Regions from separate parts of the Micrococcus sp. 093350064-1 genome, predicted to be linked through region 2. Evidence: predicted binding sites of a transcription regulator. Region 2 holds the regulator's gene; the other holds the start of a gene.

Region 1 (15,200 bases), on a different contig from region 2:
ATCGGCCTGCTGGGCAACGCCGTGGCCTCGTACGGCTGGTCCACGATGGGCACGCTGGCCAAGTTCGTGGTGGCGATCTACGTGGGCCTGGCCCTCGTGATGCTCGTGGTGTACCCGGTGCTGGCGCGCCTGCACGGGCTCTCCGTCAAGCAGTTCTTCACCGGCGTGTGGCCGGCGTTCCAGCTCGGCTTCGTCTCCCGCTCCTCCCTCGGCACGCTGCCCGTCACCCAGCGGGTGGCCGAGCGCAACTTCGGCGTGCCCACCGGCTACGCCTCCTTCGCCGTCCCGCTGGGCGCCACCACCAAGATGGACGGCTGCGCCGCGATCTACCCGGCCGTGGCCGCCGTGTTCATCGCCCAGTTCTACGGGATCGACATGAGCCTGAGCCAGTACGCCCTCGTGGCACTCGTGTCCGTGCTGGGCTCCGCCGCGACCGCCGGCACCACCGGCGCCACCGTGATGCTCACGCTCACGCTGTCCACCGCCGGGCTGCCCCTCGAGGGCATGGCCCTGCTCCTGGCCGTCGACCCGATCGTGGACATGGGCCGCACCGCCCTCAACGTGTCCGGCCAGGCCCTCATCCCCGCCCTCGTGGCCTCCCAGGAGGGCATCCTCGACCGGGACCGCTACGACGCCCCGCGCGGCGACATCTTCGGCGAGGACGAGGAGGAGATCGTCGAGGCCCGCGCCCACGCGACCGCCGACTCCCGCGCCCAGCTCGTCGGCACCTCGGAGCCGCGCGCCTGAGTCAGCGACCGGACGGGCCCGCTCCGGCGGGCCCGTCCGCGCCGTCCCCCTCGTCCAGGTACTCGCCCAGCACGTAGTCGTCGTCCACGGGGTTCCCGTCCTCGTCCGTGCGGCGGTACCAGTCGGTGATCTCCGCGGCGGTGGAGTCGAATCCCTCGCCGGCCGCGTACCAGCTGCCCGGCGGGGTGCGCTCCACCGTGAACGCGAAGTCGTCCCCGTACTCCACCAGGCCCCGCACCGTCGCCTTCTCGACGGCGGCCCGCTGGTACCGGTCACGGATCGCGAAGGGGTCGTTGGCCAGTTCGCGCTGGAGCGCGACCGCCATGAGGACGAGCACCACGGTGAACGGCAGCGCCGTGATGGTGATGAGGTTCTGCAGGCCGGTGAGCGCGGTGTCGCCGCCGGTCAGCAGCATCACGACGGCGATGCCCGCCATGCACAGTGCCCAGAACACCGTGATCGTGCGGCGCGGGGCCGGGGCGCCGCGCTGCGAGAGCTGCGAGTTCACGATCGAGGCGGAGTCCGCCGTCGTGATGAAGAAGACCGCCAGCATGACGATCACGACCGGGGCCACCAGCCCGCCGCCGGGCAGCTGGTCCAGGACCACCCAGAAGATCTCCGCCGGCGCGGGCAGCGACGCGGCCGTGCCGTCCGGCGCCACGGAGCCCTGCGTCCGTTGCAGCCAGATGGTGGTGCCGCCGATGATCGTGAACGCGCCGACGATCACCGCGGCCGGGATGAACAGGGCGCCGAGGACGTACTGGCGGATGGTCCGGCCCTTCGAGATCTTCGCCATGAACACGCCCACGAACGGGGCCCAGCTGACCCACCACGCCCAGTAGAAGATCGTCCAGCTGGAGAGGAACTCCTGCATGTCCTCCCCCTCGGCCATCGAGGCGCCGAGGGCGTCCGGGGCGGAGGAGACGTAGTCCATCAGGACGCCGGGCACGATGTTCAGCAGGAACGCCGTCGGGCCGACGACGAAGAAGAACAGCGCCAGGCCGAGGGCGAGCAGCATGTTGATGTTGGACAGCCACCGGATGCCGCGGGCCACACCGGACACCGCCGAGAAGATGGTGCCGATCGTGAGCACCACGATGATCCCCAGCGCCACCGTGTTCCCCGGCGCGGACCAGCCCGAGACGATCTGCACGCCGCGGCCGATCTGCAGGGCGCCGATGCCCAGCGAGGCCGCCGTGCCGAACAGGGTGGCGATGATCGCGAGCCCGTCGATCAGGCGCGCGCCGACCGAGTCGCTGCGCTGGGAGTCGCCGAACAGCGGCGCGATGATCGAGCTCATCAGCGGCACCCGACCCCGGCGGTAGGACACGTAGCCGACCGACAGGCCGACGATCGCGTAGATCGCCCACGCGTTCACGCCCCAGTGCAGCGCGGCCTGGGCCAGCGCGCCCGTCACCGCCTCCTCGCTCCCCGCCTCATACGCCCCCGGGCGCGGGGCCAGGTAGTAGGTCAGCGGCTCGTACGGGCCGAAGAAGATGGTGCCGATGCCGATGCCGGCCGCGAAGAGCATGGCCGACCAGCTCGCCGTGGAGTACTCCGGCTTCTCCCCGTCCAGGCCCAGCGGGATCTCGCCGTACCGGGAGAACGCCAGGGCCAGCAGGAACACCACACCATCCCGATGGCCAGCAGGGCGAACAGCCAGCCGGCGTGGAGCATCACCCAGTCGAGGGCCGCGCTCGAGACGGCCAGGACGGCGTCCGGCTGCAGCACGCCCCACACCACGAAGCCGACCACCAGCAGGCCGACGACGGTGAGGATCGCCCGGTCCACGCCGTAGCGCACCCGGCGGTCCTCCACGGACACGCCCGGCACGAGGGCCGGGTGGATGCCGTGCGGATAGGAGAACTCCCGGACGAAGCGGCGCAGCCGTGGCCGGGCCGGGGTCCGGGTCGGGTGGGACCCGGTGGGACGGGGCGGCGTGGGTGTGTCCATGGGCACACCCTAGGGGGCGCCCCGGACGGCGGTCGTCTCCCGCCCGCACGACGACGGCCCCTCACCCGGGCGGGCGAGGGGCCGTCGTCGTCGACCGGCCGCGTCAGGGCCGACTCAGGGGTCAATGCTGGTGGTCGGCCTCGTCCTCCTCGGCGGGCTTGTCCGCCACGAGGGTCTCGGTGGTCAGCACGAGGGCCGCGATGGAGGCGGCGTTGGCCAGCGCGGAGCGGGTCACCTTGACCGGGTCGATCACGCCGTCGGCGATCAGGTCGCCGTAGACGCCGGTCTTCGCGTTGAAGCCGTGGTTCGGCTCCAGCTCGGCGACCTTGGAGACCACCACGTAGCCGTCCTCGCCCGCGTTCTGGGCGATCCAGCGCAGCGGCTGCTTCAGGGCCTTGCGGACGATGTCCACGCCCACGGCGGCGTCGCCGGTCAGGGCCTGGACGTCGGCGTCGGTGTCGAGCGCGGTCAGCGCGTTGATGAGCGCGGTGCCGCCGCCGGCCACGATGCCCTCCTCGAGGGCGGCGCGGGTCGAGGACACGGCGTCCTCGATGCGGTGCTTGCGCTCCTTGAGCTCCACCTCGGTGGCGGCGCCCACGCGGATCACGCCGATGCCGCCGGAGAGCTTGGCGAGGCGCTCCTGGAGCTTCTCGCGGTCCCAGTCGGAGTCGGTCGCGGCGGCCTCGGCCTTGATCTGGGCGACCCGGGCCTCGACGTCCTCGGCCGCACCGCCGCCGTCGACGATGGTGGTCTCGTCCTTGGTGACGGTGATGCGGCGGGCGGAGCCGAGCACGTCCAGGTCGGCCTGCTCGAGCTTCATGCCGAGGTCCGGGGAGACGACCTGGGCGCCGGTGAGGATCGCGATGTCCTGCATCATGGCCTTGCGGCGGTCGCCGAAGCCCGGGGCCTTGACGGCCACGACGTTCAGGGTGCCGCGGATCTTGTTGACCACGAGGGTGGACAGGGCCTCGCCCTCGACGTCCTCGGCGATCACGAACAGCGGCTTGTTGGCCTGCAGGACCTTCTCCAGCAGGGGCAGCAGCTCCTGCACGTTGGAGATCTTGCCCGAGTTGATCAGGACGTAGGCGTCCTCGAGCACGGCCTCCTGACGCTCGGCGTCGGTGACCATGTACGGGGACAGGAAGCCCTTGTCGAACTGCATGCCCTCGGTGACGTCCAGCTCGGTGGAGGTCGTGGAGGACTCCTCGATGGTGATGACGCCGTCGGTGCCGACCGTGTCGAACGCGCGGGCCAGCAGCTCGCCGACCTCGTCGTTCTGGGCCGAGATGGCGGCCACGTGGGCCACCTCCTGGCCCTCGACCGGGCGGGCGTTCTCCTGCAGGCGCCGCTCGACGGCGGCCACGGCCACCTCGATGCCCTTCTTGACCTCGCCCGGCGCGGCGCCGGCGGCGACCTGGCGCATACCCTCGTTCACGAGGGCCTGGGCCAGCACGGTGGCGGTGGTGGTGCCGTCGCCCGCGATGTCGTTGGTCTTGGTGGCGACCTCCTTGGCGAGCTGGGCGCCCATGTTCTCGTACGGGTCCTCCAGCTCCACCTCACGGGCGATCGTGACGCCGTCGTTGGTGATGGTGGGGGCGCCCCACGCCTTGTCGAGCACCACGTTGCGGCCCTTGGGGCCGAGGGTGACCTTGACGGTGTCGGCGAGCTTGTCGATGCCGGCCTGGAGGGCGCGGCGTGCGTCGTCGTTGAAAGCCAGCTGCTTGGCCATGACGGACGCTCCTTTCGTTCAGGGAGTCAGGGGGTGCGGGGACGCGAGGGGCCCGGGGCGCGCGCACCGGTGCGGTGCGCGCCGCTCACCGGGCCCGTCGCGGCGGGGTCACTTGGTGACGACGGCCAGCACGTCGCGGGCGGAGAGCACCAGGTACTCCTCGCCGCCGACCTTGACCTCGGTGCCGCCGTACTTGGAGTACAGCACCACGTCACCCTCGGCGACGTCGACCGGCACGCGGTTGCCGTTCTCGGCGACCCGGCCCGGGCCCACGGCCACGACCTGGCCCTCCTGCGGCTTCTCCTTGGCGGTGTCCGGGATCACGAGGCCCGACGCGGTGGTCTGCTCGGCCTCCAGGGGGCGGACAACGATGCGATCCTCGAGGGGCTTGATGGAGACAGACATGCTGCACACTCCTTCTTCGTCGACGTGCGGCTCCGGCGGGCTCGCCGGACCGCTGATGCTGTGGTCTGCGGGTGCGCCACGGGCGTCAGACCCTCCGTCGTCGCGGTGCCGGACGGTCCACCTCGGGCATTGGCACCCGGTACCCCCGAGTGCCAGTGCCCACTCTACTCCGGGTTCTGGCACTCCTTCAACATGAGTGCCAGCCGTGTCCCCGCCGTCCGCCGTGGGCGGAGGGCGCGGGGCGCGGTGCGGTGGGATGCCGTGGGGCGGCGGGCGGGGCGGGTTCCGGGCCCGGGCCCGGGAGCATACGGAGTGGTCACGACTGCGGCCCGCAACCTGTCCCTCCCCCACTCCCCGCCCTCCCCCCTCCCCCCTCCGTGGGCAGAAACCACACCCCCGCCCATCGCGTGGGCAGCATCCGCAGGTTTTCGATCTCCGTGGGCAGAAGCGCCCTCTCTTCTGCCCACGGATGTTGCGTGGGCGGAACTCCTCGCAGTTCTGCCCACCGAGCCATGACGACGTCGTCCCGGCGGGACAACCGGCCGCCGCCGAGTCCTGCACAGCCGGCCCACCCCGCGCCGGTGTGCACAGACACGCGGCCCGCCCGGCCGTCGTCAGGCCGACCGCGTCAAGGTCGACCCATGTCCTTCGCCCCCGATCTCCCCCTCGTCCCCGTCTTCACCACCCGCGACGTGCTCGAACGCGGTCTGCCGCCCAGCCGGGTGCGGCGGTCCGACGTCCTCCGCCTCGCCCGCGGCATCCACCGTCGCCGTGACATGCCGCTGCGCACCTGGGAGTCTGCCGGGCTCCCGCCGCCGCACCACGGGGTCGGCCTCGACCTGCTGACCGCCCTCCTGCGGTCCCGTCCCGACGCCGTTCTCTCCCACGAGACGGCGGCGCACCTCCACGGCCTCCCGCTTCCCCCGGGCGGGGCCACGCGACGCGCCGCCGTCGAGATCACGTTGCACCGCGGCACCGCACGGGCGCGGATCCCCGGCGTCATGGAGCACCGCAGACCCCTGCCCGCCGGCCACGTCACCTCCGTGCTCGGGCTACGGGTGACGACGCCGGAACGGACCTGGCTCGATCTGTGCTCGATCGGCCACCCCTGGGACGAGGCATCCCTCGTGTCGGCGGGTGACCACCTGGTCCGTCACCCCTGGTCCCCGCGCGGCCGGCGGCCTCCCATCACCACGGTCACCGCGCTGCACGAGGCGATGCGGCCGCTCGGGCGGTTCGTCGGAAGACCGCGGGCGACGGCGGCGCTCGAGCGCGTACGGGTGGGTGCCGACTCGCCGCAGGAGACCCGGCTGAGGCTGGCGCTCGTCGAGGCGGGGCTGGGCGAGCCGACGCTGCAGCACGTGTTCGACCCCGGGCGGCGGGACGCCCCCGAGGCCGATCTGTGGTTCGAGGACTGCCGGCTCGTCCTCCAGTACGACGGCGAGGTGCACCGGAGTGCCGAGCAACACGCCCGGGACGCCCGGCGAGACCAGTACTACGCGGAGCGTGGGCAGATGACCCTGCACGTCACGAGCCGGGACGTCGGCGAGGGATACGCGCGGGTGATCGAGGCCGTCCTCAGACGACGGGCACAGGTCTCGAACGGCTGGGATGCCTGACGTCGTCGTCGCGTATGGCCCTGCCGTCCATGCGCAGGGGTTCCGTGGGCAGAAGCGAGGGTGCTTCTGCCCACGGAACCTGGAAACACGCGGGTTCTGCCCCCGGAAGGCGAGACCCGGCGGGTTCTGCCCACGGAACGCTCGCGTCGGCCGGGCACCCGACCCCCGCCCGGACCGACCCGGGCCGGCCTCACCGTCGCCCCGCTCAGTAGTACACGGCCAGCGGCCCGTGCGGTCCGTCCACCACGCTGCAGGGGGTCTTGAAGATCCGCTCCAGCACCTCAGGGCACAGGATCTCGGCCGGGGTGCCGGTCTCCACCACCTGGCCGTCGCCCATGGCCACGATCCGGTCGGCGTAGTGGGCGGCGAAGTTGATGTCGTGCAGCACGATCACCACGGTCCGGCCCAGCTCGTCGGCCGCCCGACGCAGCTGCTGCATCATCTGCACCGAATGCTGCATGTCCAGGTTGTTCAGCGGCTCGTCCAGCAGCACGTACTCGGTGTTCTGCGCCAGCACCATCGCCACGTACGCGCGCTGCCGCTGGCCGCCCGAGAGCTGGTCGAGGTACCGGTTCTCGAACGGGCCGAGGTTGAGGAAGTCGATCGCGTCGGACACGTGCCGCTCGTCCTCCAGGGTCAGCCGGCCGCGCGTGTACGGGTAGCGCCCGAACCCCACGAGCTGTCGCACGGTCAGCCGCGTCACGAAGTGGTTCTCCTGCCGCAGGATGGACAGGGTCTGCGCGATCCTCCGGGACGGCGTCGTGGTGATGTCGTGCCCGCCCACGGCGATCGTCCCGGCGTCGGCGTCCTGCAGCCGGCCGATCATCGTCAGCAGCGTGGACTTGCCCGCCCCGTTGGGCCCCACGAGCGCGGTCACTCCCCCGGCCTGGATGTCCAGGTCCACGGGCCCGATGCACACCTCGTCGCTGTGGCGCTTCACCACGCCGCGCAGCTCGATCACAGACGTCCCTTTCTCATCACGACGACCAGGAAGGTGATGCCGCCGATCAGCTCGATGACCACCGTGACCGCACCCCCCGCGTAGAACACGTGCCGCAGCACGAAGTAGGCGCTCGTGAGCACCGCGTACCCGGCCAGCGCCGCCACCGGGAGGATGAACCGGTGGTCGTGGGTGTCGACGAGGCTGTACGCCAGCGTCGCCACGAGGAAGCCGAGGAACGTCATCGGGCCCACGAGCGCGGTGGTCATGGCCATCAGCACGGAGACCAGCAGCAGCGTCACCATGAGCTCGCGCCGGTGGTGCAGGCCCAGGTTGGTCGCGGCGTCGGCGCCGAGCGCCACCGTGTTCAGGCGGCGGGAGCGCAGCCACAGCAGCGCGCACACGACGACGGCGATGGGCGCGGCGATCGCCACGTACTCGGTCCGGGCGTTCGAGATGTTGCCGAAGAGCCGCGCGCTCAGCAGGTCGAACGAGTTCGGGTCCAGCAGTCGCTGCATGAACGTGCTCAGCGCGGCCAGCCCGCCGCCCAGCACCACGCCCACGAGCAGCATCAGATGGACGCTGCCGTAGGGCCGGGAGAGCAGCCACGAGTACAGGGCCGTCGCCAGCGCCACCATGAGCGCGGCCTGGGCGAGGAACGGCCCCACCCCGGTCAGCACCGCGACGCCCGCGGCCCCCAGCACGTACACGGCGGCGGTCGACACGGCGGTGTAGAGCGCCTCGAACCCCATGATCGAGGGCGTGATGATGCGGTTGCCCGTCACCGTGTGGAAGCTGACGGTCGCGAAGGAGTGGCACAGCGCCACGATGCCGATCACGCCCAGGGACTCCACGCGCATCCGCGCGATCATCCAGAACGCGCGCGAACCGGGTTCGGCCCCGTTGCCCCAGAGCAGGACCCCGGCGGTGGAGAGCACGGCGACGACGGCCAGCACCGCGACGACGACCGCATACCTCCGGCGGTCGGCGGCGGTGACGAACGCGCCGGACCGGCGCGGGGCGTCGGCGTCGACGGGCCCGGCCGCGGTGGCGCCGCCGGGCGGGGCGGGGATGCGACCCGGGGCGGTCGCGAGCGGCTCAACCATGCTTGGCCTGCCTCAGCAGCAGGGCGAGGAACACGATCGCGCCCACGAGGCCCAGGATCAGCGAGATGGGCACCTCGAACGGGGCGATCACGGTGCGCCCGATCAGGTCGCAGACGATCACGATCCACACGCCGACCATGACCACCCAGGGCAGGTTCGTGCGCAGGTTGTCGCCACGGACCATGGACACGAGGTTGGGGACCACGAGCCCCAGGAACGGGAGGGCCCCGATCACCACGGTGACCACCCCGGTGGCCACGGCCACCATGGCCACGCCGGTGAGGATCACGGCGTCGTAGTTGAGGCCGACGTTCGTGGCGACGTCCTTGCCGAGGCCGGCCACGGTGAAGCGGTCCGCGATGACGAAGACCGCCACGCACACGATCAGCACGAGGAAGAGCAGCTCATACCGGCCGCGGACCACGGAGGTGAACGAGCCCGCGAACCACGCGCCCACCTGCTGCAGCATGTCCGTCTGGAGGGCGAGGAACGTCGAGGCGGCGCCCACGACGGCGCCGAGCATGATGCCCACGATCGGCACGATGAGGGAGGACTGCAGGCGCACACGCCGCAGGAAGAGGAAGAACACGAGGGTGCCGACGAAGGCGAAGAGGATGGCCCCGGCCATCCGGGTCACCAGGCCCGCCCCCGGCACGAGCACCATGGTCACCAGCAGGCCGAGACCGGCCCACTCGGTGGTGCCCGTGGTGCTGGGCTCCACGAAGCGGTTCTGCGTCATGAGCTGCATGATCAGCCCGCACATCGCCATCGAGGCGCCGGCCAGCACGAGGGCGACCGTGCGCGGCACGCGCGTGATGGCGAACATCTCGCGTCCGCCCTCCGCGCCGACGTCGTACACGCCCACGAACAGCGAGACCACGACGAGGGCCGCGGTCACCACGACGCCGACCAGCAGCGGCCAGGTGCGCTGCCAGCGGGTGCGCTCGGGCCGCAGGACGGCGGGCGGGACCCAGCACACGCGGTCGCCCCGCCCCGGCTCCTCGAGCCGGGGCGGGGCGTCGGCGACGTGGTGACGCACGTCGAGGATCACTGCGCGCCTTCGAAGGCCTTCGCGAGGTCCTCCATGACGGTGGTGTGGTTCTGGATGTCCTCGGCGACGTAGAAGTCGGCGGGCAGGTAGACGATGTTGCCCTCCTTCACCGCGGTCACGTCCTGGAGGGCCTCGGAGCGCTCGATCAGCTCGGCGGCGGTGGCGTTCTCCTCGCCGATGGCGGCGTCGCGGTCCATGACGATCAGCCAGTCCGGGTTCGACTTCGCGATGGCCTCGACGGAGATGTCGTCGCCCTGGTGGTTGTCGGTGCCCGACTGCTCGAGGGCCGGGGTCAGGCCCAGCATGTCGAAGAACGGGCCGATGGCGCGACCGGTGCTGGGCGCGACGTACGACAGCTCGCCGCCCGAGGCGATGAGGCCCATGACGGTCTGCTCGGGGTTGTAGGCGTCCTTGGCGCGCTGGGTGGCGGCGTCGAAGTCGGCGATGAGCTTCTCGGCATCGGCCTCGTGGCCGGTGGCCTCGCCCAGCAGGGTGGTCAGCTCCTTCAGGCCCTCGTCCATGGGGGTCTGCGTGACGTCGAAGTCCGTGTCCACGACGGCGGCGTCGCCGGTCAGCTCGTCGATCTCGGCCTTGCGCTCGTTGAACCGCTGGCCGTTGAACACGACGTCCGGCTCGGCCGTGACGAACAGCTCCATGTCCGGCTCCCGGTGGTTGCCGATGTCGGCGACCGAGTCGTCCTGGAGGTAGGAGGGCCCGCCCTCGCCCTTGTACATGATCTGCTTCGGCGCGGCAGACAGCTCGACGCCCCAGTCGTCCAGGGTGCGGAAGATGCGGTTGTCCGTGGCGATGACGGAGTCGACCTCCTCCGGCAGGGTGACCTCGGCGCCGGACATGTCGGTGACGGTGACCCCGGTCGCGATGCCGCCCGAGGCGGCCGAGGAGCCGCCGGCGGCGCTCGCGGAGGCCGATGACTCGCCGGAGGCGCTCGCGGAGGACGAGCCCGTGGCCGCGCCGCCGGCGGAGCAGCCGACGAGGGCGAGGGCCGCCACCGAGGTCAGGGCGAGACGGGCGAGGCGGGGGGCGCTGACGGAACGCGGCATGGTTCTCCTTCTGGGCGGCGGGGCTGCCCCGGGATGAGCAGTCGGGGTGGTGGGCGCGCTCCCGTGGAGGTGAGCCTTGCCTCAGTCGAATACCGTACACGAGGGTGCCGTAATCCCCCAACGGGGGTTCGACGGCTCCCGCCGCCCGGGGCCCGCGGCCTCGAGCCCCGTCAGTCCAACGGCGTCACCTCGAGGGCGAACCGCGACCGACCCACGCGCGCCAGCACGAGGGTGGCGTGCCGTCCGGCCCCGCCACGCCGGCCCGGCTTCGCCCCGCCGAGGACGGCGCGACGCACCTCCTCGGGCGTCTCGCGGATGCCCCGCTTCTTCACGTCCAGCCGGCCCACCCCGGTCTCCTTCGCCCAGCGCCGCAGGGAGGCCAGGTGGAAGCCGTGCACCGCCTCGATCCGATGGGCGCGGGCCAGGCCGTCGTGCACGGGCTCGGGCGCGACGAGGTAGGCCAGGTGGGGGTCCAGCTGCCGCGTCGGCACGGGCCAGGACACGGCCAGGTCCGTCACGAGTCCGGCCCGGATGACCGCGCCGTCCGGCTCGTGCAGGACCGCGCCGACGAGCCCTGCCATGCCCTCCTCCCCCACGGCCTCGACCTCGGGCGAGTCGCCGAAGTCCGCGCCGGAGACGAGCTGCGCCGTCGTCGTCTCCCCACCCCGGACGGTCATGACGCGCGCCGCCCGCCGCACCCCGGGGCGGGCCGCCGCGTTGAACCACAGGGCGGCCTCCACGACGTCGCCGTCGATGCTCACCCACTCGGCCTCGGCGCCCTCCGGCACGGCCTCGTGCGGAAGCCCCGGGCCGAGCTTGACCCCGACCGGCACGCCCGTCGCGGCGATGTCCGTCACGACGCTCAGGGGCGGGGAGAACGCCTCGGGGTCGAACACGCGCGCGGACCCGCCCCCGCCGACCTGACGGCGGGCGGGGTCCAGCCACACCGCGTCCGCCTCGGCGGGCACGTGGGCGCGGGCCCAGGCCACGGCGTCGCCGTGCACCACACGCGCACCGCGGTGGCCGGCGAGGTTCACCTCGGCGGCCGCGGCGACGACGGCGTCCCGCTCCACCGCCACGACGTCCAGGCCCCGGTCGGCGAAGGCGCGCGCGTCCAGGCCGAGACCGCAGCCGAGGTCGGCGACGCGCCGGGCCCCCGCGGCCGCCAGCCGGTCCGCGTGCAGGCCCGCGACCAGCGGGCGGGTGGCCTGCTCCAGGCCGTCGCGGGTGAACAGCATCCGGCGCGCCTGCCGCCCGAGGCGGGCCTCCGCCCGGGACCGCAGCGCGGCCTGGGTCAGCGCGGCGGCCACGCGCTCCGGAGGATGCCCGGCCGCACGCAGGCGGGAGGAGACCGCGAGCGCGTCGGCCTCGCGGTACCCGGCGAGGGAGTCGAGCAGCGCGCGGCCCCCCGGCTCGAGGACGGGGGCCAGGGCGGTGGCGTCCGCCTCCGAGGCGGCGGCCGTGGGGCGCGGCGGGCGGGAGGCGGGGCGGGGGCGGGCCATGCGCCCCACCCTAGGTCCGAAGCGTGGACACCGGGCACAGACCGGGCCGGGGCTTCTAGGATGGGCGGCATGACTCTGCCCTTCGCCGACTCCGCGCAGTCCACTCTCGGAATCGAGTGGGAGCTCGCGCTCGTGGATGCCGTGTCCGGCGAGCTGCGCTCCGAGGCCCCGGACCTGCTGCGCACCCTGCATGCGGCCGAGGGCCTCGCCGAAGACGACGTGAACCCGCACATGACCAGCGAGCTCCTGCAGAACACGGTGGAGCTCGTCACGGGCGTGCACGAGCGCGTCGACGCCGCGACGGCGGACCTCGGCCGGATCGCCGCGCGCGTGGCCGACGCCGCGGCTGCGCGGGGCATCTCCCTGTTCTGCCAGGGCACGCACCCGTTCGCGGAAGCGATCGCGCAGCCCTCGACGCCCAGTGAGCGCTACGACCGCATGCTGGATCTCACCCAGTACTGGGGTCGGCAGCTGCTGATCTTCGGCGTGCACGTGCACGTGGGCCTGGACGACGTCTCCAAGGCCATGCCGGTGGTGAACGGCCTGGTCAACCGCGTGCCGCACCTGCTCGCACTCTCGGCCTCGTCCCCCTTCTGGGCGGGCACGGACACGGGCTACCAGTCCCAGCGCACCCTCCTGTTCCAGCAGCTGCCCACGGCCGGCCTGCCGTTCCAGTTCCAGGAGTGGGAGGGCTTCGAGCGCTGCGTGGCCCAGATGGAGCAGGTGGGCATGATCGCGGACGTCACCGAGTGCCGCTGGGACGTGCGGGCCGTGCCCCGCCTGGGCACGGTGGAGATGCGCGCGTGCGACGGCCTGGCCACGCTCGAGGAGATCGCCGCCGTGACCGCCTACACGCAGTGCCTCGTGGATGACCTGTCCGCGAGCCTGGAGCGCGGTGAGACGGTCGAGGTCCTGCCGCCGTGGCACGTGCAGGAGAACAAGTGGCGCGCCGCCCGGTACGGCATGGACGCCACCGTGATCGTGGACGCCCGGGGCACCCAGGTCCCGCTGGCGGAGCACCTGCCGGCGGAGATCGAGCGACTGACCCCGGTCGCCGAGCGGCTGGGCTGCGCGGCGGAGCTCGCCGGCGTCCAGGCGATGATCGACGACGGTGGCGCCGCGCGTCAGCGTCGCGTGGAGGCACAGGCCCTGGCCGGCCCGCCGGCCGCGGGTGAGGACACGGATGACGCGGTGGCCCCGTTGCGCGCGGTCGTGCTGGACGCCGCCGCCCGCACCCGCGCGTCGCTGGACGGCCGCACCGGCTGAGCGGCCGCTCCCCCGGCGAGGTGGCGGCCCTGCCGCGTCTCCATGCTTCCCCCGGCCCGTCCGGCGCGTCTACGGTCGCACCATGCGAGCACTCACATGGCAGGGAAAGCGCAACGTCGCCGTCGAGGACGTCCCGGATCCGCGGATCCAGGAGCCGACGGACGCGATCATCGAGGTCACCTCGACCGGCATCTGCGGGTCGGACCTGCATCTGTACGAGGTCCTGGGGCCGTTCATGGACGCGGGGGACGTGATCGGCCACGAGCCGATGGGCATCGTCCGCGAGGTCGGGTCCGAGGTCACCCACATCCGGCCCGGTGACCGGGTGGTCGTGCCCTTCACCATCTCCTGCGGGCGGTGCTGGATGTGTCAGCGCGGGCTGCAGTCCCAGTGCGAGACCACCCAGGTGCGGGAGCAGGGCTCCGGCGCCGCACTCTTCGGCTACTCCCGGCTCTACGGCTCCGTCCCCGGCGGGCAGGCCGAGCTGCTGCGCGTGCCCCACGCGGACTACGGCCCCGTGAAGGTGCCGCACACCGGCCCGGATGAGCAGTGGCTGTTCCTCTCGGACGTCGTCCCCACCGCCTGGCAGGGGGTCCAGTACGCGAACGTCCCCGACGGCGGCACGCTCGCGGTGCTCGGCCTCGGCCCCATCGGCCAGCTGGCGGCACGCATCGGCGTGCACCTGGGGTACCGGGTGATCGGCGTCGACCCGGTCCCCGAGCGCCGCGCGATGGCGGCCCGGCACGGCATCGAGGTCCTGGACGCCGACGGCGGCGAGGCCGAGGTGCTCCGCGAGCGCACCGGCGGCCGCGGCCCCGACGGGGTCGTGGACGCGGTCGGCATGGAGGCGCACGCCTCCCCGGCGGGGCATGCGGCCCACACCGCCGTGGGCCTGCTGCCCGACGCGCTCGGCCGGGCGGCCATGAAGACCGCCGGCGTCGACCGCCTGAGCGCCCTCCACACCGCGATCGACGCGGTCCGGCGTGGCGGCACGGTGTCGCTCTCCGGGGTCTACGGCGGCATGAAGGACCCGATGCCGATGCTCACCCTGTTCGACAAGCAGGTCACCCTGACGATGGGCCAGTGCAACGTCCGTCGCTGGGTGGACGACCTGCTGCCCCTGCTCGACGACCCGTCCGACCCCCTCGGCGTGCTCGACCTGACCACGCACACCGCCCCGCTCGAGGACGCGCCCGCCCTCTATGAGACGTTCCAGAAGAAGGAGGACGGCTGCATCAAGGTGGTCCTGAAGCCGTGAGGATCGTCGTCCTGGGCGCGACGGGCAACGTCGGCACCGCTGTCCTGCACCGCCTCCAGGCCGCGGACGAGGTGAGCTCGATCGTGGGCGTGAGCCGGCGCGGCCCGGACCGGGCCGGAGCGCCCTACGACGGCGTCGAGTGGCACCGCCTGGACGTGGCGGAGCCCACGGCGGCGGGGCGGCTGCGCGAGATCGTGGCCGGCGCCGACGCCGTCGTCGACCTGGTGTGGGTGATCCGCCCCAACCGCGACCGCGACCACCTGCGCGCCGTCAACGTGGCCGGCAACGAGCGGGTGTTCCGGGCCGTGGCCGAGGCGGGCGTGCCCCACCTGGTCTACGCGTCCTCGGTGGGCGCGTACGGGCCCGGGCCGAAGGGCCGCGCCGTGCCCGAGTCCCATCCCACCACCGGGGTCCCCACCTCGCACTACGCCGCGCAGAAGGCCGAGGTCGAGTCGATCCTCGACCGCGTGCAGGCCGAGCACCCCGAGCTGCTCGTGACCCGGCTGCGCCCCGGGCTGATCTTCCAGTCCGCCGCCGGGCCCGAGATCAAGGACTACTTCCTG
Region 2 (8,484 bases):
CGCCTCGGGCGAGCCGGGGGTCAGCTCGTCCATGGGCAGGCTCATCACGTCGGTGGGCCCGGGCAGGTCCATCCACTCCTCGTGCAGCTCGGCCATGCGTGCGGCGTCCACGACGGTCACGGCCGTCTCAGCGCGCTCGTGGACGTGCAGGCGCGCGTAGACGTGCCGGGCCATGCGCAGCAGCGCGTCCTCGGGGACCTCGATCCCCGACTCGTTCAGGATCTCAACGGCCACGGCGGGCCCCTCCTCGCTTCTGGGACCGCTCCGCGGGGCCGCGGGCGGCGTCGTAGGCGTCCACGATGGCGCTCACCAGCGAGTGCCGGACCACGTCCGAGGAGTCGAAGCGGACCACCTCCAGGCCCTCGATCCCCTCGAGCACCTCGACGGCCTGGGCCAGGCCGGACTGGGTGCCGCGCGGCAGGTCCACCTGCGAGGTGTCACCCGTGACGACCATGCGCGCACCGAAGCCGAGTCGGGTCAGGAACATCTTCATCTGCTCACCGGTGGTGTTCTGGGCCTCGTCGAGGATCACGAACGCGTCGTTCAGGGTGCGGCCGCGCATGTACGCCAGCGGGGCGACCTCGATGGTCCCGGCCTCCATGAGCCGCGGGATCGACTCGGGCTCGATCATGTCGTGCAGCGCGTCGTACAGGGGACGCAGGTACGGGTCGATCTTCTCGGAGAGCCCACCGGGCAGGAAGCCGAGACGCTCGCCGGCCTCGACGGCCGGGCGGGTGAGGATGATCCGGTTGACCTCCTTGGCCTGCAGCGCCTGCACGGCCTTGGCCATGGCCAGGTAGGTCTTGCCGGTGCCGGCCGGGCCGACGCCGAAGACGACGGTGGAGCGGTCGATCGCCTCCACGTAGTCCTGCTGGTGCAGGGTCTTCGCGCGGATGCGGCGACCCCGGCCCGAGAGGATCGAGTCCAGGTGCAGCTGACCCGCGCCGCGCCCGGTGGCGGCTCCGCGGACGTGATGGACGACCTGGCCCATCACCTCGGGGGTGACCGCCTGGTCGCGGCGGGCGATCGAGCGCAGGTCCTCGACGACGCGCCGCACCGTGGCCACGTCGGCCACCGGCCCGGCCAGGTCCAGCCGCTGGTCGCGGACCGTGACGTCCACGGTGGGGAACACGCCGCCGAGGATCCGCAGCAGGGCGTCCTGCGGTCCGAGGGTGCGGACCATGAGGTCGGCGGATTCGAACGCGACGCCCTCGTGCGCAGTGGCGGGCGGGGTCGGGGTCGTGGGGGGCACGGTCACGATGGGGCGGATCACCTCGGGGTCGCGGGGGCGGGACATCGAATCCAGTCTAGGCGTCGGTGCGCGGTCCTGCCGGGGCTCACCAGCGGCCGAGCCGGTGCTGGAGCACGGCGAGGGCGGCGGGGCCGGCCGTGGAGGCGCGCAGCACGTGCGGGCCGAGCCGCACCGGCACGGCCCCCGCTGCCACGCAGGCCTCGAGCTCGGCCGCGCCGATCCCGCCCTCGGGGCCCACGACGACGGCGATCTCGGCGGCCTCGGAGAGTCGTTCCGCCGGCACCGAGGACACCCCGTGCTCCGCGTCCTCGTGCAGCACGAGGACGAGCCGGCCGCCGTCGTCGTCCTGGACCAGCCCGGCCACCGCCGTCCCGGAGACGTGGTCCCGGACCGCGGGCACCCGGGCGCGACGCGCCTGCTTGGCGGCCGCGCGGGCCGTGTCCGCCCACTTCTGGCGGGCCTTGGCGGCCTTGGGGCCCTTCCAGCGGACGATCGAGCGCTCGGCCTCCCAGGGCACCACGGCGGTCACGCCGAGCTCGACGGCGGCCTGGACCGCCATGAGGTCCCGATCGCCCTTGGCGAGGGCCTGGACGAGCACGAGCGCCGGGGTGGGTGCCGGCTCCTCCGCCACCGCGTCCAGCCGCACGGACACCCCGTCCGGGGCGGCCGCGAGCACGGTGCCGTGGCCGAGCGTGCCCGACCCGTCGGCCAGGATCACGGCCTCCCCGGGGGCCAGGCGCATGGCCGCGGCGGCGTGGCGGGCCTCGGGGCCACCGAAGACGACCTCCACGCCGGCGCTCGCGCCGGCCAGAGCGCCCGGCTCGAGGTGGAACAGGGGGGCGGTCACAGGTTCCTCAGGTTCTCCCGCAGCCGGGCGAACATGCCCCTGGCCTGGGGTGCGCCGTGCACGACCTCCTCGCCGCGCACCTCCGCCAGGCGCTCCAGGAGCTGGCGCTGCTCGTCGTCCAGGTCGGTGGGCGTGGTGACCACCACGTCCACCTTGAGGTCACCACGGCCCTGCCCGCGCAGGCGGCCGACGCCCAGGCCCTGGAGGACCTCGACGTGGCCGGACTGCACACCCGGGTCCAGGCTGACGGACTGCTTGCCGTCCAGGGTGTCCAGCGTGACGGTGGTGCCCAGGGCCGCGGCCGCCATGGGGACGGTCACGGTGGTGGCCAGGTGGTCGCCCTCGCGGCGGAAGGTCTCGTCCGGGCGGACCGCGATCTCCACGTAGAGGTCGCCGTTCGGGCCGCCGCCCGGGCCGGCCTCGCCGCGGCCGGCGAGGTGGATGCGGGTGCCGTCGTCCACGCCCGCGGGGATGCGCAGGGTCAGCGACGTCCGGGTGCGGACGCGGCCCTGCCCGTCGCACTCGTGGCAGGGCGTCGGGATGACGGTGCCGAACCCCTGGCAGGCGGGGCAGGCCTCGGTGGCCATGACGGTGCCCAGCAGCGACCGCACGGGGCGCTGGATCATGCCGTGGCCCTGACAGGTCTGGCAGGTCTCCGGCTGGGTGCCGGGCTCGCAGCACGAGCCCCCGCACCGCTCGCAGCGCACGGCCGTGTCCAGCTCAATGGTCTGCTCGCCGCCGAAGACCGCGTCGCGCAGGTCGATCCGCGCGATCACCAGCGCGTCCTGGCCGCGGCGGGCGCGGCTGGCGGGGCCACCGCGGCCGCCCTGGCCGGCCGCGTTCATGAAGGTCTCGAAGATGTCGGCGAAGCCCCCGAAGCCGCCCGCCCCACCGAAGCCGCCCGGGAAGCCGGCCTGGCCGTTCTCATTGCCCGTCGTGTCGTAGGCCCGACGCCGGTCCTCGTCCGAGAGCACCTCATAGGCGTGGGAGATGCGCTTGAACTGCTCGGCCGCCTCCGGGTCGGGGTTGACGTCCGGGTGGTGGGTGCGCGCGAGCTTGCGGTAGGCGCGGCGGATCTCCTCGGTGCTGGCGTCACGGCTGACGCCGAGCGTCTCGTAGTGGTCGGTCACGGTGGGGATTCCTCTCGGGGCGAGCGGGACGTGGGGCGGTGCGGGACGGGGCCCGCCAGGACGCGCGGAGGCACGTCAGGTGGTCAGGATGCGGGAGAGATAGCGGGCGATCGCCCGGACGGCGGCCATGGTGCCCGGATAGTCCATCCGGGTCGGACCGATGACGCCGAGCTTCGCCACGGCGCCGGGGCCGTAGGCGGCCGCGACCACCGAGGTGTCCGCGAGCGATCCGGCGTTCTCGGAGCCGATCCGCACGGACACCCCGTGGGCGTCCTGCTCCATCTCCGTGAGCAGGCGCAGCAGCACCACCTGCTCCTCGAGCGCCTCCAGGATCGGCCCGATGGACGCGCCGAAGTCCCCCGGGGAGCGGGCCAGGTTGGCGGTGCCGGCCAGGACGATGCGGTCCTGCCGGCCGGCCTCGAGCAGGTCCTGGACGGCCGCGGCCACGAGGGCCGCGGCCGGCCGGTGCTCCGGGCGGACCCGGGTGACGACGTCGTCCATCACGGCGGCCGCCTGCACCGGACCGAGCCCCAGCAGGGCGTCCAGCAGGAGGCCGCGGAGCACGGACAGCTCCGCCTCGTCGACCGGCCGGTCCAGGACGGCGTGCCGCTGGTCCACCCGTCCCGTGGACAGGATGAGGACCACGAGCAGGCGCGTGGGCGTGAGGGAGACCAGTTCGAGGTGGCGGATCGTGGAGCCGTCCTCGTGGGGGAACTGCGCGACGGCGACCTGCTGGGTCAGCTGGGCCAGGAGGCGCACCGTGGACTCCATCATGTGCTCGGTGTCCGTCTCCGGGTCCAGCAGGGTGCTCACGGCCCGGCGCTCGGCCGGGGACAGCGGCTTCACCTCGGAGAGGCGGTCGACGAACACGCGGTAGCCCTTGTCCGTGGGGACGCGCCCGGCGGAGGTGTGCGGGGCCACGATGAGGCCCTCCTCCTCGAGCGCCGCCATGTCGTTGCGCACGGTCGCGGAGGACACGCCCAGGGCGTGCCGTTCCACGAGCGCCTTGGAGCCCACGGGCTCGCGCAGCGCCACGTAGTCCTCCACGATCGCCTGGAGCACCTGCAGGCGGCGGGGCTGCTCCGACATCTCGGTCCTCCTCTGGTCCGTCGGGATCCGGGGCGACCCCGGAGGTGCCCCTGACTGGCACTCCGGCGGGTCAAGTGCCAATGCTACCGTCCGACCCGGGTGGACCACCCGACCGGTCCGCACGGCTTCGCTCACGGTGATCGCCCGGCCCCGTTGCTACCGTGCTCTCCCATGGACTGGAGCAGCTGGGGCCCCGCGGGCCACGACGACCTGACGCGCCGCCCCGCCCGGACCGTCCCCGATGTGCCCGCCGCCCCCGGCACGGTGGTCGAGGACGTGGCCTCCGGGTTCACCGGGGCCGTGATCGGCATCGAGCGCTCCGGCGGCGTGCACGTGGTGGTCCTGGAGGACCACCGCGGCGTGCGCCGCGGCTTCCCCCTCGGCGGCGGCTTCTGGATCGACGGCGAGCCCGTGACCCTGGTCCCCCCGACCGCCGCGGCCCCGGCGGCGCCGGCCCGCACCGCCTCCGGCTCGCGACGGGTCGAGGGGGCGCGCGCCCGCACCGCCCGCGCCTCACGCATCTGGGTGGAGGGCGTGCACGACGCCGAGCTGGTGGAGAAGGTGTGGGGCGAGGACCTGCGCCTCGAGGGCATCGTCGTGGAGCCCCTGCACGGCGTGGACGACCTCGCCGGGGCGATCCGCACGTTCGCCCCCGGCCCGCGGCGCCGGCTCGGGATCCTCGTGGACCACCTCGTCACCGGGTCCAAGGAGGAGCGCCTCGCGGCCGAGGCCATGCGCGTGCCGGGGGCCGCGGGCAACGTGCTCATCCTCGGCCACCCCTACGTGGACGTCTGGCAGGTCATCAAGCCCTCCGTCCTCGGCATCCCCGCGTGGCCCGTCGTGCCGAAGGGGCAGGACTGGAAGACGGGGATCCTGCGGGGACTGGGCTGGCCGCACGGGAGCAAGGAGGCCACGGGGCTGGGGTGGAAGCGGCTGCTCTCCCACGTCACCACGTACGCGGACCTCGAGCCGTCCCTGCTGGGCCGCGTGGAGGAGCTCATCGACTTCCTCACCGCAGCACCCGAGCACTGATCTCGGCGCGGCCACCGCCCGCCCGCGCTATGCTGGCCCATGCCCTGCGCCCGGTCCCCGGCGCGCGGGTCCCGCGATCCAGGAGGAGCCCCTCGTGAACACCCGCGCGCAGCCCGACGCCGGCCGCACCGGCCACGGCCCGCCCGCCTGGCTCGTCTCGGCCGGCGGCCGCGGCGCCCCGCTCACGGCGAAGCAGGACCGTGACCGCGCGGCGCTGGCCCACCTCAGTCTGGCGTTCGGCGTGCTCGGCCCGCTGGTCGTGTGGCTGCTCTACCGCGACCGCGGCCCGTTCACCTCGCAGGAGTCGCGCGAGGCCCTGAACTTCTCCGGGCCGCCCACGCTCATCACGCTCCTGTTCTTCTTCCTGTCCCTGCTGCCGGTGGTCGGCCCGATCTTCGCGATCCTCGGCGCGCTCACGTGGGCCGCCATGGCGGTCTACGGCGTGATGGGCGCCTCGCACGTGTCCAAGGGCCGTCCGTTCCGGTACCCGTTCAACCTGCGCATCCTGCGCTGACCCGGGGCCGGCCGGTCAGAAGCCGGCCAGCGCCCGGACGATCGCGTCGTTGCGCAGCCGCCCCTCGAGCGTGGGGATGATGCGCCCGTCGACGGCGGCACGCCCGTCCAGCAGGCCCGCGGCGATGAGTTCGGCGATCGCCCCGCGGATCCGCGCGGCCTCCCCCGGCGTCTCCGAGACGAGCTCCGCGGTCGGGAGCCCGTCCACCGTGCGCACCGCGAGCATGATGCGCTCGAGTCGCCGCGCGTCGGCGTCGGGCCGCTCGCGGCCGACGGCGGGGGTGACCCCCGTGGCCAGCCGTTGCGCGTAGGCGGCGGGGTGCTTGGCGTTCCAGAACCGGACGCCGGCGAGGTGCGAGTGCGCTCCCGGGCCGATCCCCCACCAGTCCTGGTCCTCCCAGTACGCCACGTTGTGCCGCGCGCGGTGGACCCCGGAGCCCTGCGGGTCGCGCGCCCAGTTGGACACCTCGTACCAGCGGTAGCCGGCGGCGCCGAGCAGCTCCTCGGCGAGCAGGTACTTGTCCGCCTGGTCGTCGGGGTCCACGTCCGCCACCTCGCCGCGGGCCACCTGGGCCCCGAGCTTGGTGCCCTCCTCCACGATCAGCGAGTACGCGCTCACGTGGTCCGGGGCCAGGGCGACGGCGGCCTCGAGCGTGGCCCGCCAGTCGGCGAGGGACTCTCCCGCGGTCCCGTAGATCAGGTCCAGGGACACCTCCAGGCCGGCCTCGCGGGCCGCGGCGACGGCGGCGGGGACGGACTCGGGCCGATGGGTGCGCTCGAGCGTGGCGAGCACGTGCGGCACCGCGGACTGCATGCCCAGGGAGAGGCGGGTGAAGCCGCCGGCCGCGAGCTCACGGGCGTACTCCGGAGTGATGGTGTCCGGGTTGGCCTCGGTGGTGACCTCCGCGCCGGGCGCGATCCCGAACCGGTCCACCGCCGCCTGGAGGATGCGCACGAGGTCCGCGGCCGGCAGGAGCGTGGGCGTGCCGCCGCCGAAGAACACCGTGTGCAGCGGGCGGGCGGGCACGTCCGAGGACGCGAGCACGTCCGCGGCGAAGTCCAGCTCCGCGACCGCCGACTCCCAGTAGTCGCCGCGGCCCGCGCCGGGGCCGAGGTCGACGGCCGTGTACGTGTTGAAGTCGCAGTAGCCGCAGCGCACGGTGCAGAACGGCACGTGGACGTACAGGCTGAAGGTGCGCGCCGCGCCGTCGCCGGCGGCCGCGCGCACCCGCTGCCCGACGTCGGCCGGCAGCCGGCCGTCGTCGGGGACCGGCTCGCCGAGGGGCAGGGCGGGCACTTACTTCTTCGCCGCCTGGTCGGCGCCGGCGCCGTCCGAGGACAGGGCGGCGATGAAGGCCTCCTGCGGGACCTCGACCCGGCCCACCATCTTCATGCGCTTCTTGCCCTCCTTCTGCTTCTCGAGCAGCTTGCGCTTGCGGGAGATGTCGCCGCCGTAGCACTTGGAGAGCACGTCCTTGCGGATCGCGCGGATGTTCTCGCGGGCGATGATGCGCGAGCCGATGGCGGCCTGGATCGGCACCTCGTACTGCTGGCGCGGGATCAGCTCCTTGAGCTTGCCCGTCATCATCACGCCGTACGTATAGGCGTTGTCCTTGTGGGTGATGGAGGAGAACGCGTCCACCTGTTCGCCCTGGAGCAGGATGTCCACCTTGACGAGGTCGGCCGCCTGGTCACCGTCGGCCTTCCAGTCCAGCGAGGCGTACCCCTTGGTGCGGGACTTGAGCTGGTCGAAGAAGTCGAACACGATCTCGGCCAGCGGGATCCAGTAGCGGATCTCCACCCGTTCCTCGGAGAGGTAGTCCATGCCCTTGAGGTTGCCGCGCTTGGCCTGGCACAGCTCCATGACGGCGCCGATGAACTCGGCCGGCACGATGATCGTGGCCGAGGCCATGGGCTCGCGCACCTCGAGGATCTTGCCCTCGGGGAACTCGGAGGGGTTGGTCACGGTGACGACCTCACGGTCCTCCCGGGTGACCTCGTAGACCACGTTGGGCGCGGTGGAGATGAGGTCGAGCCCGAACTCGCGCTCGAGGCGCTCGCGCACGATCTCCAGATGCAGCAGACCGAGGAAGCCGACGCGGAAGCCGAAGCCCAGCGCGACCGAGGTCTCCGGCTCGTAGACGAGCGCGGCGTCGTTGAGCTTGAGCTTGTCCAGGGCGTCACGCAGCACGGGATAGTCCGAGCCGTCGATGGGGTACAGGCCTGAGAACACCATGGGCTTGGGGTCCTCGTAGCCACCCAGGGACTGCTCGGCCGGGTGGGCGTGGTTGGTGACCGTGTCGCCCACCTTGGACTGCCGCACGTCCTTCACGCCGGTGATGAGGTAGCCCACCTCGCCCACGGCCAGACCGTTCGTGGGTACGGGCTCCGGGGAGGAGACGCCGATCTCGAGGAGCTCGTAGGTGGTGCCCGTGGACATCATGCGGACCTTCTCCCGCGGGGAGAGCCGGCCGTCCACGACGCGCACGTACGTGACGACGCCCCGGTAGGTGTCGTACACGGAGTCGAAGATCATCGCGCGGGCCGGGGCGTCCGCGTCGCCCTCCGGGCTGGGGACGGCGCGGACCACGCGGTCCAGCAGCTCCTCGACGCCGACGCCC

Evidence for each region. The regulator HrcA, encoded in region 2, represses chaperone genes, less so after heat shock. The targets are predictions, from matches to a motif close to TTNGCACTCGNNNNNNNCGAGTGCNAA.
Region 1: the regulator HrcA is predicted to act here: its motif matches at 5,011-5,037, upstream of groES (co-chaperone GroES).

What each region holds. Positions count from the first base shown of each region.
Region 1 covers NZ_JBSEYU010000002.1:285,957-301,156, reverse strand. Annotated here, with positions in the region: gene ACUW6W_RS03520 (dicarboxylate/amino acid:cation symporter) at 1-747, shown strand, start outside; gene ACUW6W_RS03515 (BCCT family transporter) at 749-2,374, opposite strand; gene groL (chaperonin GroEL) at 2,822-4,429, opposite strand; gene groES (co-chaperone GroES) at 4,538-4,834, opposite strand; gene ACUW6W_RS03500 (hypothetical protein) at 5,476-6,453, shown strand; gene ACUW6W_RS03495 (iron ABC transporter ATP-binding protein) at 6,659-7,414, opposite strand; gene ACUW6W_RS03490 (iron chelate uptake ABC transporter family permease subunit) at 7,411-8,499, opposite strand; gene ACUW6W_RS03485 (ABC transporter permease) at 8,492-9,550, opposite strand; gene ACUW6W_RS03480 (siderophore ABC transporter substrate-binding protein) at 9,547-10,611, opposite strand; gene ACUW6W_RS03475 (THUMP-like domain-containing protein) at 10,782-12,113, opposite strand; gene ACUW6W_RS03470 (glutamate--cysteine ligase) at 12,183-13,379, shown strand; gene ACUW6W_RS03465 (zinc-dependent alcohol dehydrogenase) at 13,462-14,637, shown strand; gene ACUW6W_RS03460 (NAD-dependent epimerase/dehydratase family protein) at 14,634-15,200, shown strand, end outside.
Region 2 covers NZ_JBSEYU010000003.1:168,422-176,905, forward strand. Annotated here, with positions in the region: gene ybeY (rRNA maturation RNase YbeY) at 1-234, opposite strand, end outside; gene ACUW6W_RS04670 (PhoH family protein) at 224-1,297, opposite strand; gene ACUW6W_RS04675 (16S rRNA (uracil(1498)-N(3))-methyltransferase) at 1,338-2,099, opposite strand; gene dnaJ (molecular chaperone DnaJ) at 2,096-3,229, opposite strand; gene hrcA (heat-inducible transcriptional repressor HrcA) at 3,305-4,318, opposite strand; gene ACUW6W_RS04690 (DUF3097 family protein) at 4,490-5,350, shown strand; gene ACUW6W_RS04695 (DUF4870 domain-containing protein) at 5,445-5,864, shown strand; gene hemW (radical SAM family heme chaperone HemW) at 5,880-7,160, opposite strand; gene lepA (translation elongation factor 4) at 7,161-8,484, opposite strand, start outside.